DNA from 3 places in the Arthrobacter sp. PM3 genome. Region 1 is predicted to be linked to each of the others. Evidence: riboswitches for the same ligand, from Rfam matches in the RefSeq annotation. Region 1 holds a riboswitch; each other region holds the start of a gene.
The links. Region 1 has a riboswitch for cyclic di-AMP ahead of CFN17_RS09935 (hypothetical protein). Riboswitches for the same ligand answer to the same signal wherever they lie in the genome.
Positions count from the first base shown of each region.

Region 2: it holds a riboswitch for cyclic di-AMP, as region 1 does, so the genes downstream of both, CFN17_RS05405 (hypothetical protein) here and CFN17_RS09935 (hypothetical protein) in region 1, are expected to answer to the same signal.
Region 3: it holds a riboswitch for cyclic di-AMP, as region 1 does, so the genes downstream of both, CFN17_RS10840 (NlpC/P60 family protein) here and CFN17_RS09935 (hypothetical protein) in region 1, are expected to answer to the same signal.

Region 1 is NZ_CP022314.1:2,144,526-2,149,507, forward strand. Features, by position in the region: gene CFN17_RS09925 (glycosyltransferase family 39 protein) at 1-936, opposite strand, end outside; gene CFN17_RS09930 (bifunctional glycosyltransferase family 2/GtrA family protein) at 937-2,325, opposite strand; gene CFN17_RS09935 (hypothetical protein) at 2,506-3,321, opposite strand; cyclic di-AMP (ydaO/yuaA leader) riboswitch at 3,321-3,480, opposite strand; gene CFN17_RS09940 (HAMP domain-containing sensor histidine kinase) at 3,640-4,982, opposite strand, start outside.
Region 2 is NZ_CP022314.1:1,167,526-1,172,507, reverse strand. Features, by position in the region: gene CFN17_RS05415 (cation:proton antiporter) at 1-890, opposite strand, end outside; gene CFN17_RS05410 (hypothetical protein) at 926-1,180, opposite strand; cyclic di-AMP (ydaO/yuaA leader) riboswitch at 1,355-1,557, shown strand; gene CFN17_RS05405 (hypothetical protein) at 1,561-2,232, shown strand; gene CFN17_RS05400 (HAMP domain-containing sensor histidine kinase) at 2,405-3,412, opposite strand; gene CFN17_RS05395 (response regulator transcription factor) at 3,405-4,079, opposite strand; gene CFN17_RS05390 (VTT domain-containing protein) at 4,084-4,881, opposite strand; gene CFN17_RS05385 (phosphatase PAP2 family protein) at 4,884-4,982, opposite strand, start outside.
Region 3 is NZ_CP022314.1:2,348,781-2,353,762, forward strand. Features, by position in the region: gene CFN17_RS10835 (M23 family metallopeptidase) at 1-638, shown strand, start outside; cyclic di-AMP (ydaO/yuaA leader) riboswitch at 762-945, shown strand; gene CFN17_RS10840 (NlpC/P60 family protein) at 1,242-2,000, shown strand; gene CFN17_RS10845 (HNH endonuclease) at 2,222-2,722, shown strand; gene CFN17_RS10850 (molybdenum cofactor guanylyltransferase) at 2,794-3,483, shown strand; gene CFN17_RS10855 (DUF6457 domain-containing protein) at 3,467-3,754, shown strand; gene CFN17_RS10860 (molybdopterin molybdotransferase MoeA) at 3,751-4,982, shown strand, end outside.

The DNA of each region.
Region 1 (4,982 bases):
CGGGCCCCCGCCGTTCCCGCCGGGCATGCCGTTCCCGCCCGGCATGCCGCCGGAGCCGGTGATCCGGCCCAGGCCGTTGTAGCCGAACGTCAGTTCCAGGAAACTGTTGGTCTCCGAGCCGGCCATGTAGGGCCGCGCCGAGGCCGGGGTCAGCTGGAAGAGGGCAATGTAGCTGCCGGCCACCACGGCGATCCCGGCGGCGGCGGCCAGCAGGTGCAGGATCCGCCGGCGCAGGGTGGTCGGCGCCGCCCACAGGTAGGCCAGGGCCAGCCCGGGCACGATCAGGAAGCCCTGCAGCATCTTGGTCAGGAACGCCAGCCCGATCACCGCGCCGGCAGCGGCGAGCCATGTCCAGCCGGCTTTTTCGATGGCGCGGGTGGTGAGGTAGGCTGCCAGCACCAGGCACAGGGTGAGCATGGCGTCCGGGTTGTTGAACCGGAACATGAGGGCGGCCACCGGGGTCAGCGCGAGTGCGCCGCCGGCCAGCAGGCCAGCTGCGGGCCCGGACACGCGCTTGACCGTCAGATAGAGGAGCCCGACGGCGGCGACTCCCATGAGCGCCTGGGGAATGAGCATGCTCAGTGCCGAGAAGCCGAAGATTCGCCCGGCAAGGGCCGGGATCCAGAGGGCGGCCGGCGGCTTGTCCACCGTGATGGCGTTCCCGGCGTCGAGGGAGCCGAACAGCAGCGCGGTCCAGTCCTTGGTGCCGGCCTGGATGGCCGCGGCGTAGAAGGAGTTGCCGTAGCCGGTGGCTTCCAGGTTCCAAAGGTAGAGCACCGCGGTGGCGGCCAGCAGCAGCGCGGCCGAGGGCCGCACCCAGCGGGGCTGCGGGCCGAACAGCAGCCGTTCCCGGCGGCTCGGCGACGGGGGTGTGTTCCGGGCTGCCGGCAGATCACCGGCGGGGGTTCCGGCGGCGGGGGTGATGGTTGCGGTCATTTACTTGGCCGTTTCTGTGCGGGGGAGGGAAGCGTCGGTGGCGCCGGGCGCCGGCACGGCGGCGGGGCGGTGGCGGAAGACCACCAGCCGGAAGAGCAGGAATTTGACGGCGGTGGCGGCCAGGTTGGCGGCGGTGACCGTGGCGAGTTCGAGCCAGCGGTCCGGTGTTCCGCCGGACACGCCGTGGACCAGAGCGAGGGCGCCCGAGGTCAGGGCCAGCCCGATCCCGAACACCAGCAGGCCCTCGAAGTGGTGCCGTGCCGCCTGGCTGCTGCCCTGGATGCCGAACGTGAACCGCCGGTTGGCGGCGGTGTTGGCCACGGCGGTGGTGAGCAGGGCGAGGAAGTTGGCCAGCTGCGGGTCCATGAACCCGCGGCAGAGCAGGAAGATCACCAGGTAGGCCAGGGTGGAGGCCACCCCGATGCTGCCGAAGCGGACGAGCTGTCCGAAGAGGCTGCCGCCGGGGCTTTGTTCCTGGGCCCGCGATGATGCCGGGAGCGGGCCGCGGGCCAGGGCGGCCCGCAGCTCGGGTAGCGGGATCCGGCCGGAGACCAGGTCCCGGCTTAGCCGCGCCATGCCGCGTAGGTCGGCGAGGGCGGTCTGCATGATGTCCACGCTGGAATCCGGGTCGTCGGTCCAGTCCACCGGGACTTCGTGGACCCGCAGGCCGCACTTTTCGGCCAGGACCAGCAATTCGGTGTCGAAGAACCAGGCGTTGTCCAGCGTGTGGGGGAGCAGTTGCCGGGCGACATCGGCGCGGATCGCCTTGAAGCCGCACTGGGCGTCGCTGAAGTGGGCGCCCATCAGGGACTGCAGCAGGAAGTTGTAGCTGCGCGAGATGAATTCCCGTTTGGGTCCGCGGACCACGCGTGAACTACGGGTCAGGCGGGTGCCGATCGCGAGGTCGGAGTGGCCCGAAATGAGCGGGGCAAGGAGCGGGCCGAGCGCCGCGAGGTCGGTGGACAGGTCCACGTCCATGTAGGCCAGGACAGGCGACGGCGAGGCGAGCCACACCTTCCGCAGCGCGTTGCCGCGCCCTTTCTCGGCCATGTGGACCACGGTCACTTCGCGGAGCTCGCGCGCTACCCGCTCCGCGGTCTTGAGCGTCCCGTCGGTGCTGGCGTTGTCCGCCACCGTGATCCGGAAGGGGTGCGGGAAGGATCCGAGGAGATAGGCGTGCAGGCGGCGCAGGCAGGCCTCGAGGTCGCGTTCTTCGTTGAAGACCGGGATGGTGACGTCCAGCAGCGGTGTGCTGGCACGCGTGTCAACCGGTGAGCGCCGGCCGCCGGGATCGGTCAGCGCACCGGCGAACGGAGCCGGTGCGTGCGCGTCGGCCAGCGTCGCCGTGGGTCGGGGCGGGGTTCCTGAGGCCTGGTCTGTGAACGTCATGGCTCAACTTTCCCGGCGGCCCATATGAGGGCTTTAGGGTCAAGCTGTGCGGGGCCTGTGGAAGTACGACGGAAACACAGGAACGCCCCGAACCGGCCGGTTCGGGGCGTTCCTGTGAGTCTGGCGGGCGCGGGCGATACCTGAGGTCCGGTGCCGGCCCATCGCCGGTACGGTGACGGCTTAGTACCAGTTGTGCGCCAGGTGGAAGTTCAGGGCGCCGCAGGGGGAGCCGTAGCGCTCCTTGACGTAGTTCAGGCCCCAGTTGATCTGGGTCCGGTAGTTGGTCATGTAGTCGGCGCCGGCGCTCGCCATCTTGGCAGCGGGCAGGGACTGGACCACGCCGTAGGCGCCGCTGCTGGGGTTCGTGGCGGTTGTCTTCCAGTCCGATTCCTTGGTCCAGAGCTTCTGCAGGCACTGCATCTGGCCCGGTGCCCAGCCGTAGCTGCCCAGCTGGGCAGCCGCGTAGGCCTGTGCGCCGGCGGGGTCGTCGATTGCGACCGGTGCGGCGGCCGGTGCCGGTGCCGGTGCGGGCGCGGCTGCCGGAGCGGGCGCCGCCGGCGCGGCTGCGGGCGCCGCCGGCGCGGCGGCCGGTGCGGGGGCGGCCGGGGCCGGAGCCGCGGGGGCCTTGGCCGGCGGCTCGGCGGCCTGCACATCGGCGAGCTGAGCTGCCACGTTCTTCCCGGCCGAGGCGCCGGTCGCGGCAACCTGGACGCGTTCGAAGTTGAGCTTGGCCAGCGGGTCGGCGACGGTGGCCGCCTCGGTGCCGGCAAAGTTTGCCGCGTGGGCGGCCGTCTCGGCTGCCTGGCTGGCGGCGGCGCCGCCGAGCAGCAGCGCGCAGGCTGCGGTGGCGACGGCGGCGCGGCGCCCGGTGGCGCCCAGCCCGGCGGCCAGCCGCGACAGTCCGGTGGCCTGGCGCGCCGGTTCGGCGCGGTGCCGGGATTTGGGGGAGCGGATAGAAGCGCCGTCAGGGCGCGTTTGTACCTGGAAGTCAGTCATGATCGCCTCTCAACGCCGGCGGAGTTAGCTGTCGGGTTCGGATGAGGTCATCCGGCCGCACGGAAAGTCACGTGTCGGCTTCACCCCAAGGGCGCAAGTGTGCAGAATGCCCGGGAACTCTGGGTCCCCCGCCTCTGCCTGGTCCAGCGGAATCCGGGAAGCGGCAGAGTTTGGCGTCCAACCGGATGTGCGGCGTCAGTTCAGGCCGCACCACATCGACGCTACAGCACTTGGCAGCTTAAGTCACATTTCGGTAACGGGGGTCACAGTGCCGGAGTGTCGGCTTGCGCGGCCGCCCCGCAGGCCTGAGGGCGGGCGCTAGGCCGACGGCGGTGCCGCCGGCAGCCGCACGGCGAACTCTGTCCGGCCGGGCCGCGACGTGACCTCGACGGTGCCCCCGTGGGCCGCCACGATGGACTGGACGATGGACAAGCCCAGCCCGCTCGTACCCTCGGAGGTCGGTGCGGGCGAAGCCGCCCCGGCCGGGCCGGCGCCAATGGAAGCAGGGCCTGCGCCGGCGCGGGGAGCAGACCCCGGCCGGGCGCCGGCCGTCGCCACCGCCGGCTTGGCGGCGGGACTTGCCGGATTGGCGCGCGCGGCATCGGCCCGGGCGAAGCGGGCGAAAACCCGCCCCACGAACTCGGGGGCGATGCCGCTGCCGTTATCTGTCACCGTGATCACGGCGCTGCCGTCCGCGGACCGCATGACGCCCGTGACTACCGTGGTCCCGGGCTCTGTGTGTTTGCGGGCGTTGGACAGCAGGTTGGCGAGGACTTGGTGGAGCTGCGTCGCGTCGCCGCGCACCACCACGGGCTCGTCCGGCAGTTCAAGGTGCCAGATACGGTCCGGGGCCATGACTTTCTCATCGCTCACCGTTTCGATGGCCAGCTGGGTGAGGTCGACGTCGGTGATCTTGAGCGGCTGCCCCTCGTCCAGGCGTGCCAGCAGCAGCAGGTCCTCCACCAGGGTGGTCATCCGCTCGGACTGGCTTTGGACCCGGGAGAGGGACTTCTCCCCGTCCGGAGTGAAATGCTCGGTCATGCGCATCAGCTCGGTGTAGCCGCGGATGGCCGTGAGCGGCGTGCGCAGTTCGTGCGAGGCATCGGCGACGAACTGCCGCACCTTCATCTCGCTCTCCTGCCGCGCCTCAAGCGCGTTGGAGACGTTGTCCAGCATCTGGTTCAGCGCGTAGCCCACGCTGCCCACCTCGGTTCCGGGATGGGCGGCCGACGCCGGAACGCGCACCGCGAGCGCCACCTCGCCCGCGTCCAGCGGGAGCCGGGAGACCTGGGTGGCCACTTCGGACAGCTGTTCCAGCGGCTTCATGGTGCGCCGGATCAGGGCAGTGCCGGCGAGGCCGATCAGCACGAGCCCGCCGGCGGAGACCACCACCATGGTCCAGACCAGCGAGGCGAGGGTGTTTTGTTTTTCTTCCAGCGGGAGCCCGGTGACAATGATGTCGCCGTACGGCGCGCGGACCGCCGTGAGCCGGTACGCGCCTGCCGAGAGCGTCCTGTCCACCGGAATGCCGTTGGGGGCCAGCGCCAGGAGGACGGCGTTGTCGTCGGGCGAGAGGCTCTTGCGGGTGGCGTCGCCGCCGAGGAACCCGGCGCTGCCGACCTCACCGTCCTCAATCCGGGCGTTGAGCGTCCCGATGCCCT
Region 2 (4,982 bases), 980 kb from region 1:
CCGAGGGCAATCATGTCCGGATGCCCGGCCAGGTCCTTCAGGGTGAGGGACGCGCCGAGCCAGACAAAGAACACCGGGCCCAGGAAGCCGTCGCTGAGGGCGAACAATTGCCGGGCCAGCCGCCTCGGCTCGCCGACGGCGGCCACCACCAGGCCGAAGGAAAAGCCCGCCATCATCACCGACACGCTGCTGAAGGTCGCGACGCCGGCAAGGGCGAACAGCACCGCGAGCTGGATCCTTAGCTCCAGGGCAAACTTCCGGTTTTCCGAGAGGCGGTGCACGCGCCCGCGGATTCCCGTGTCCTCCAGCCAGCGCAGCACGAAGAAGAGGACCGCCGCGCAGCCCGCTACCGTGAGGACACCCAGCGCCGCCCGGCCTGCGTGCGGCGGATCCACCAGCAGCGGCAGCGCCACAATGCAGGCGATGTCGGCGATAGCCACCTGCGCGGTCATGGCGATGACGTGGGGGCCGCCAAGCCGTAGGGAGTCCACGATCGGAAGGACCAGTGCGGCCGATGACGACGCCAGCAGTACGACGTAGAGGGGAGCATGGCCGGTTCCGAAAAGCAGGCCGATCCCGGTTCCAACCGCCGCCGCTGCCGCGGCGGCTGCGACGGCCCGGCGGGTGCCGTGGCCGAGCGCCGAGCGGATGTGAGGATCGCGCACGGGAACATGGGTTCCGGCCACGAACATCATCAGTGCAAAGCCGATGTTGGCCAGCAGGCTGAATGTGGGATCTGCAGGATCCACGAGGGCGAGGCCGGAGCGCCCGATCACGATCCCGGCCAGCAGTTCCCCGAGGACCACCGGCAGCCGCCAGCGCACCGGCAGTGCGAGCAGGGGGCCGGCCAGGGCGACGACGGCGATCAGCGCCAGGGTCAGGAACGTCACGGCACGAAATTAGTCGTGTCCGCCGTGCACCGCGCCTAGGTTCCGGACCGCCGTTCCACCACCGCGTAGGCCTTGCCGTCCAGGAACGCCCAGTCGTTGACCACCATGAACCCAAGGGCGTCCACCCGGTCGTTCAAGACGTGCTCATCGAAGCCGCCGTCCCGCGGTTCCGCGTCCCAGGTGGAGACGTGGACGTCCTGGCCGTCCAGGATCAGCAGCTCGGTGTTGACGTCGAAATCCTCCTGGGGCTGGTTGCTCAGCTGGCAGATCGCGACACAGTGCCTGTTCATTTTCGGGCCTCCGCTTCGAAGGTGGTGCTGATGGCATCATCCTAGTGTTCGGATGAGGTGCAGCCCTATGGGCTTCGGCGGGTCCGAAACGTGGCGGCCGTTACCTGAATGTGACTTTTGACCGCGGATCGCGTTACGGTGGATATGTGCCTGTTGTCTCCGATACGGGCGCTCCCCAGCCGATTGCCTAACTCTGCCGCGGCACGGGGGTAACTCGCAGCAACGACCGGCAGAGGCGGGGAAACCACTTTCGGCTTGCTGACATGCAGGCCTTGGGGTGAAGCCGCACGGTGCCCGCTACGCCGGGCCCTGGAGTGCGGCCGGGTGCCTCCCATCCGAATCCGACAGCTCACCTCGCAGGCATTGGGAGAGGTACATCCATGACTTCAATCAATACTTTTGCGCGCCATGCCGCCGTCATCACCGCCGCATCCGGCCTGGTCCTCACCAGCGGAATGGCGGCCAACGCCGCTACCGCACCTGTGCAGCGGGACTCCGCTCCGGCGTCGAACGTTGACGTCCAGGCGCAGGTCAGTGCGCCCGTCAGCGCCGATTCAACCGTCAAGATCAGCTTTGACCGCCCCGCGGTTTCCTCGATTGCCGCGCCGGTCATCGAACAGCCCAAGCCTGTTGCCGCTGCTCCCGCCGCCGCGCCCGCAGCGGCCCCGGCCGCGCCCAAGCCGACCGTCCAGGTGCAGGCCGCCCCGGCTGCCCCTGCCGCCGCGGCCCCTGCCGGCAGCCGCAACGCCATCATGCTGTCCGCCGCGTACAGCCAGCTGGGCATCACCCAGGACTGCACCGCCATGGTGGAAAAGGCCCTCGGCGCGGCAGGCAAGCCCGTAGGCGACATCGGCCCCCGGGCGTTCCTTGGCCTCGGAACTGTGGTGGCTACCCCGCAGCCCGGCGACATGGTGGTCCAGTCCGGCCACGTCGGCATCTACGCCGGCAACGGCCAGGTGGTCAGCGGCGGCATGAACGGCTCCAACCAGACGATCGTCCACCCGCTGTCCTGGCTCACCGCGACCGGCGGCGTGACCTTCGTCCGCGCCTAAGTTGTCCGGGCGCTCGCAGGCCAGTGAGCGGGCCCTGCCAGTGCAGGGCGCCGCAGTATAGGGCGCAGCAAGGCAGCGCCAACCAGTCCGGAAAGACCGGCGATCGAATTCCCTTGGGGGCAGGCGATCGCCGGTCTTTCCTATGTGCCGGCTTTCCCCGCCGCCGGGCCGCTCACGGCCCGGCGGTCCCGGCCAGCGGCAGCGTCATCTTCATGACCGTTCCCGCCGCGCCGGTGGAAGCCACCTCGACGGCGCCCCCCGCCGCCACGGCGATTTCCCGGACAAGGGCCAGGCCGATGCCAAAGCTCCGCTGCCCGTGCGGTCCGCCGTTGCCGGCGGTCCGCACGAAACGGTCAAAGATCCGGTCCCGGTCGACGCCGGTGATTCCCGTCCCCGTATCCGCGACGGTGATCACCGCGCGGTTCTGCTCGACCGACGTCGTGATTCCCACGCGGCCGCCCGGCGGGGTGTGGGCAAGCGCATTGTCCGCCAGAGCCAGCACGGCGCGGCGCAGGGCGTTGCCGTCGATCCGGGCCAGCGGCCGGGCGTCCGCGGTGACGTCCAGGTGCACGCCCCGTTCCTCCGCCACGAGCCGGAGGCCTTCGGCGACATCGGCGGCGGTGCGGGCAAGGTCGGCCGGTGCTGCCGGCCGGCCGGGCACTCCGGCGGTGGCCGCGAGGAGCAGCTCGTTGACAATCCCGGTCAGCGTTGCGGTGTCGTCCCGGATCCGGGCCAGGTCCCGGGCCTGCCGGGAGCCGGGTTCGGTGTGGCGCTGGGCCAGCTGGATCCGGGTATCCAGGATGGTTAGCGGGGTACGCAGCTCGTGGCTGGCATCCTGGACGAAACGCCGTTGCCGGGCCAGGGCATCGCCGAGGGGACGGATGGCGCTGCGCGCACTGAGCCAGCCGGTGACGCCCGCCAGCACGATCCCTGCCGCCCCCGCGATCACCATGGCCTCGAGCACATCCCGGGAATCCAGGTACGCGTACGCCGTCCCGGGTGACGCCGTCCCCGGCATTTTGGGATGGGCCAGCTGGTTCAGCAGATAGAGGGCCGTAACGGCGAGCAGCGCCAGGACCATCACCGCGCACGCGGCGCTGATCCGCAGCGCGACTTTGAGCGAGGCCTTCCGCAGGGTGGAGCGGTCCGGATCCCCGCCGGGAACCCCGCCGCTACTCACGGGCGTCGCCGATCTGATAGCCGACACCATGGACCGTGCGGACGACGGTCCGGGCGATCTTCCGGCGCAGGTGGTGGACGTACGTGTCGATCACACCGGGCTGGTCGGTGGGGTGGAAGTGGGCCGTCAGGAGTTCGTCCCGGGTAAAGACGCGGTCCGGCTCCGTGGCGAGGGCCGCGAGCAGCTGGCCCTCCTTCGCGGTCAGAGATACCGTGTGGCCGTAGATGGACCGGACCGTTCGCGACGCCGGGTCCAGTTCCCAGTCGCCGATCGCCAGCGGCGCCCGTGCGGCCGGAAAGGTACGGGTCAGTGCCCGCAGCCGTGCCGCCAGCTCACCGGCGTCGAAAGGCTTGGTCACGTAGTCGTTGGCGCCTGCGTCCAGGCCCCTGATTTTCTCGCCGGCGTCGCCCAGCGCTGTCAGGATCAGGATTGGCGTGGCGACGCCCTTGGAGCGCAGGGCCGCGATGACGGCGATGCCGTCCATCCCGGGCAGCCCGCGGTCGATCACCATCACGTCCCACGCCTCCGTCAGTGCCACGTGCAGGCCGTCGTGGCCATTAGTGACCAGCCGGACGCGGTAATCCGGGTCCAGGAGCTCGGCGATCAGCGGCCCCAGGACCGCGTCGTCCTCGATGAGCAGCAGGGCCGGCCTGTCAGCGGTTGTCATGGGGCTATTCTTCCGCGGCCATTTCCCGGGTCAGGGCTCCGTTCGCGGTTCGCGCCCCCGTGTCGTCCCCGTCATCGGCGTCTGTCCCGTCGCCGTCGCTCACGTCGACTTCCCCCGTGCCGGCGGCGCTTGGGCCGGGGGTTTCGGGTCCGGTGCCGCGGCGGCGGAGTTTGAGAAGCTTCACAGCCGGGGGCAGCACGGATACGAGGACCATCGCCACGGCGATCAGGTCGATGTTCCTGGCGATGATCTCAAAGTGACCCAGCCAGGTGCCGAGCAGCGTCACGGACGCGGCCCACACGAGCGCGCCGGTGACATTCCACAGGGTGAAGGACTTGTAGCCGTATCTCGCGATCCCGGCGCTGAGCGGCGCGAAGGTCCGCACCATGGGCACGAACCGGGCCAGCACGACGGCGGCGCCGCCGTGGCGCCGGAAGAATTCCTCCGTTGTGGTCAGGTGTGCAGTCTTCAGGATCCGGGCGTCGTCCTTGAACCAGCGGCGGCCGAAGGTGCGCCCCAGCATGTAGCCGACCTGGTCGCCGGCGACGGCGGCCGCGGTCACGACGCCGATCAGCACGGGCAGCGTCAGGTGCAGCTGCTGGTGCAGCAGGCCCGCTGTGAAGAGCAGCGAGTCGCCGGGAAGAAAGGGAAACAGCACGCCCGATTCGATGAACACCATGAGCGCGATAACGCCCAGGGCTCCCGGGCCGAGGCCGGCGAGCAGGCTTGCCGGGTCCAGCAGTGAGGGGGTCCCGGCGGCTGATGCGGCCGGCAGAAGGGCTGAAATGCCTACAGTGTGCATGCTCACTTCCTCTCCAGGAGCGGCGACGGCGGGGCGGAAGGAATACCGGGCCGCCGGGTAAGCCGCGGCGCGGCCACGTTCCACAGCCCCGTGACCACCAC
Region 3 (4,982 bases), 200 kb from region 1:
GTATAGCACTGGCTGCCACCGGTCTGGTGCTCACGGTCACGGTCCCCGTCACCAACCCGGTCATGGCCTCGAACACGGGCGGGTCCGGCGCGATTTCGGCCGCTGCGCAGCCGGATGTCACGGCTGCCGCCGCCGCAAAGGTTGATTTCAGCCGGACGGCCGTCACCACCAAGGGCGACCCGGACGGCAAACTCAAGCAGCTGCTGAGCGCCCAGTCGGTCGGCAGCATCACCCGCGCCGCGTCGGCCGGCACGCTGGGTGCACCGCTGGACCAGATGGTCACCGCTTCGCCGTTCGGTTACCGCGTGAGTCCCATCACGGGAGGCGCGGGGGAGTTCCACCGAGGCCAGGACTTCGCCGCCCAGTGCGGCACGCCGGTCCACGCGGCCGCCAGCGGCACCGTGACCTTCAACGGATGGCACCCCTACGGCGGCGGAAACCGGGTGGTCATCGACCACGGCAACGGCCTGGAGACCACGTACAACCACCTGTCCTCGTCCACGGTGACGGTGGGCCAGAAGGTCTCCCGCGGCGACGTCGTCGCCATGAGCGGAACCACCGGCGCCTCCACCGGCTGCCACCTCCACTTTGAAGTGATGGTCAACGGCGACGTCGTCGACCCCCTCGGCTGGCTCTAATAAAGACGATGGCCGACTCTCAATTCACCGTGACACGCCGTGATCTGAATGTGACATTGCGGCCGGACTCCTGTAGGGTTTGAAGCACGCCAACTTTTCCGAAGTTGGCGCTCTTGAGTGGATTGCCTAGCTCTGCCACCGCTCAAGGTCCGTTCGCATTACATCGTCTGGCAGGGGCGGGGGAACCAATTTCGGCCTTCGAAAGAAGGCCTAGGGGTTAAGTCGCAAAGCTTCCCAGGAAGCGGCGCGGCCGGGTGACTCCCATCCGAATCCGACAGCTCACCTCGTAGGCATTGGGAGAGGCTACTTTCGTGTCTTCACGCCACAATGCTGCGCGTCTGCGCACTGGCGCGGCTCACCTGAGCCCGCTGGCATCCACATCACGTGCCGCCCTTGCCGGTGCCCGGATTGGATCACGTTCCGCAGGCTCAATCTCTACCGAGCCCGGACAGCATGCAGTTCCCGCTTTTGGCGCGTCTTCGCAGTACACCCTTCGCTAAGTAACCCGTTTTACGGGGCGATCCGGCGTACCCCCAAGATGCCGGAGCGTCCTCACTCCGCGCCCGAAGCGCGCGGTCCAAGGATCACGAAAGAGAGAACTTAATGACTACTCGTGCAACCGCTGCACGGCACCGCGCCGAGGTCACCAAGACCAACTCGTTGGCTGTTATTGCTAAGGCTGTCGGCGACAACGCCGGCGGCATGGGCCGTCAGGCCGCGGTCATCGCCGCAGCCTCCGGTCTGGTTCTGACCAGCGGAATCGCAGCCAACGCTGCTGAGACCAACGTTCAGCGCGAATCCACCTCGGCTTCGGCCCTGGAGGTCCAGTCCTCCGCTCCGGCCACGATCTCGGCCGCATCCACCATCGCGATCTCCTACGAGAAGCCCGCCGTCACGACGACGCCGGCCCCCGTCGTCGAGGCCCCCAAGCCGGTCGTCAAGGTCCAGGACGCCACGGCTTCCCAGGCCGGCGGCGCCCAGCTGGGCGTCAGCGGCGGCGTGGCCGCCCAGGCCCCGGCCGGGATCGGCAGCGGCGCCGGCGCGACCATCGCTGCTGCGGCCTACGCACAGATCGGTGTCGCGCAGGACTGCACCGCCCTCGCCACCAACGCCCTCGCTGCGGCCGGCATCCACTACCACGGCTGGCCGGCAGGCTACCTGTCCCTGGGCCGCACCGTGAGCGCCGCGGAAGCACGCCCGGGTGACCTCGCGTACTACCAGAACGGCGGCGTCGGCATGGCCCACATCGCGGTCTACGTCGGCAACGGCATGGCAGTGCACGGCGGCTGGAACGGCGGCACCACCGCGCTGTACAGCGTTAACGTCGGCTCCGGCCCGGTCTTCATCCGCGTCGGCGGCTAAGCTCACGCCCACCGCACACGCAAAGACCCCCGCCTCACGAGGCGGGGGTTTTTGCGTTGCCGGGGAATGAACTTTCCGCGCCGCCCGCCGCGCCAGCGAAAAAATATTCGGTGATCCGGCAGTTGAGTGTTTACTCTTGTCTTGTCGATCCATAGCCCGACCATGCAGAGGGCAGCCGGCCCTCGTGCCCCTGGCGGGTGCGGCCGTGAAGAGGTATGCGGATGCGCACTCTCGTTCTGAATGCTGGATATGAGCCGCTGGCGGTAGTCACCTTCCGCCGGGCGCTGGTCCTTGTCCTGACCGGAAAGGCCAGTGTGGTGGCCGAGGGGGACGACCCCGTGGTCGGCCCCCAGGACATCCTGGGCCGCCCGTCCGTCATCCTGCTAAACCGCTACATCCGGCCGCGGTACAACACGGTCACGGCGGTCAGCCGCCGCGGCGTGCTCCGCCGCGACGCCCACCGCTGCGCGTACTGCGGCAAGGCCGCCCACACGATCGACCACGTCCAGCCCAAGTCCCGCGGCGGTGCCGACTCGTGGGAGAACCTCGTGGCGGCGTGCCTGCGCTGCAACAACGCCAAGGGCGACCACACGCCGGCGGAAATGGGCTGGAAGCTCGGCTTCGTGCCCGGCCCGCCGAAGGGCACCATCTGGCAGATCAAAGAACTTGAGAAGCCGACGCCGGCCTGGGACCCGTTCCTGCTGCCGGAATCGGCCGCCTGAACTGCTGTTTGAACTGCTGTTTGAGCTGTTGTTTGAACGAATAGTGGCCGGTGCCGGGTTAGGCTGACCCCGTGGAGTTCGACGCCATCATCCTCGCCGGGGGCAGGTCCGCCCGTCTCGGCGGTGTGCCCAAGGCCCGGCTCATGTATGACGGCGCCACCCTCCTCGCGCGGTCCCTGCGCGCCGCGGACGGCGCCGGACGGGTTGCCGTCGTCGGGCCCGACCCCGGTGACCTGCCGGCGGGGACCCTGACCTGCCGGGAAGATCCGCCCTTCGGGGGACCGGCGGCCGCCATCGCGGCCGGGCTCAGCGCCCTGGCCGACCGCGCCTCAAGTCCCGGCGCCCCCGCGCCCTTCACCCTGGTCCTGGCCTGCGACATGCCCCGGTCCGCAGCGGCCGTCCGTGCCCTCGCCGACGCGCTGATCGACGAACAGGCCGGCATTGCGGGCGACGGCGTCATGGCCGTCTCGGCCGAGGGGCGCAAGCAGCCGCTCGCGGGTTTTTATGGCACGGCTGCGCTACAACGGGCTGCGACGGACGCAGCGCGCGAGGACAGGCTCGAAAACGCCTCGGTCTTCGCCCTTCTTGCTAGGCTGGAGGTGCGGGAAGTTCGCGTCCCCCAGGGGTCCACGGATGATGTTGACACTTGGGATGACGCAGCCGCACTAGGGGTGTCCGGCGGGATTCCAGGCCTTGGTCCGGGCCCCGGCACCGCGCAGCAGAACCCGACCATGGAGGCAAACGGTGAAAAGCCAGGATGAAACGCTGGAAGACTGGTGCCGTGCCCTGCTCCAGGCCCTCCAGCTCGAAGAAGTCGAGATTGACGTGAACGAGGTCCTCTCCCTCGCAGGCGTGGCCGCGCACTCCGTGGTCCGCCCGGCGGCGCCGCTGACCACGTTCATCGCAGGCTACGCCGCGGGCCTGGCCTCCGGTGCGGGACAAGCCGCGGATGCCGACCCCATGCAGGCCGCCATGGCCGTAGCCCGCAGGCTTGCCAAGGACTACGCGGCCGCCGAAGCCACCGGGGCATGACGCCCGCGCCCCCGGAGGGCAGCGGACCCGACCCCGCAGGCACGGACGAGCCGCACCGGCATCTGGCCCACACCTGGCAGGAGGCCCGGCAGCTCGCCTTCGACTGCGCCGCCCCCATCCCCGCCGCCCCCGTCCCGCTCCGGCAGGCCCTGGGCCGGACCCTGGCCGCGGACGTCGAGGCACAGCAGGACATGCCCCACTATGCCTCCTCCGCCATGGACGGCTGGGCCGTCAACGGCAGCGGTCCCTGGATCCTGGCCGAACCCAACCAGCGGCTGGCCCCGCACCAGGCCAGCCCGGTCGCCACCGGCGGCCTCATCCCGGCAGGCGCCAAAGCCGTCCTGCGCAGCGAAAGCGGCGTCATCGACACCGACGAGGACGGCCTGCCGGTCCTGAAGCTCGGCGGTTCCGCGAAGCCGGGCGATCCTCGCAACGGCGACCACATCAGGAAAGCAGGCGAGGAAGCTGCCGCCGGCGACATCCTGATCAAGGGCGGCACCGTCCTCAATCCGGCCCACCTGGCCCTCGCGGCCCTGGCCGGAACCGACACCCTCCCGGTGCTCGGCAAAGCCGTGGTGCGCCTCGTCTTCACCGGCTCCGAGGTTGTCACGTCCGGGACGCCGGCGCCCGGGCAAGTCAGGGACACCTTTGGCCCCCAGCTGGGAGCGGTCGTGGCCATGCTCGGCGGGATCTGCACCGAGGAAGTGAAGATCGGCGACACCTATGCCGAATGGCTGGCAGCGCTCGAGGACGGCCAGCCCGTCTCTCCGCCCGGCGCCGGGAGCACCGCTGGCGATCCTGCCGATGACAGCCCGCCCGCCGACGTCGTCATCACCACCGGCGGCACGGGACGCTCCGGCACGGACCACCTCCGGCGTTCCGTCGCGGAGCTGGGCGGACGCCTGCTGATCGACGGGATCGCCATGCGGCCCGGCCACCCGGCCGTCCTCGCCGAACTACCCGACGGCCGCTACGTCATCGGCCTGCCCGGCAACCCCCTCGCGGCCATGATGGCGCTGTCCACCATCGGCGGTCCGCTGCTGGCAGCCCTCGGGCACCGGTCCATGCCGCCGCTGAGCGACGTGCCGTGCGGCTCCACCATCGAGGCCGACCCCGGCCGGACCCGGCTCATGCCCTTCCGCCTGCTCTACGGCATGGCCTCGCCAGCGCAGCACACCGGCCCGGGAATGATGCGGGGCCTGGCCGCCGCCGACGGCGTCCTGGTGGT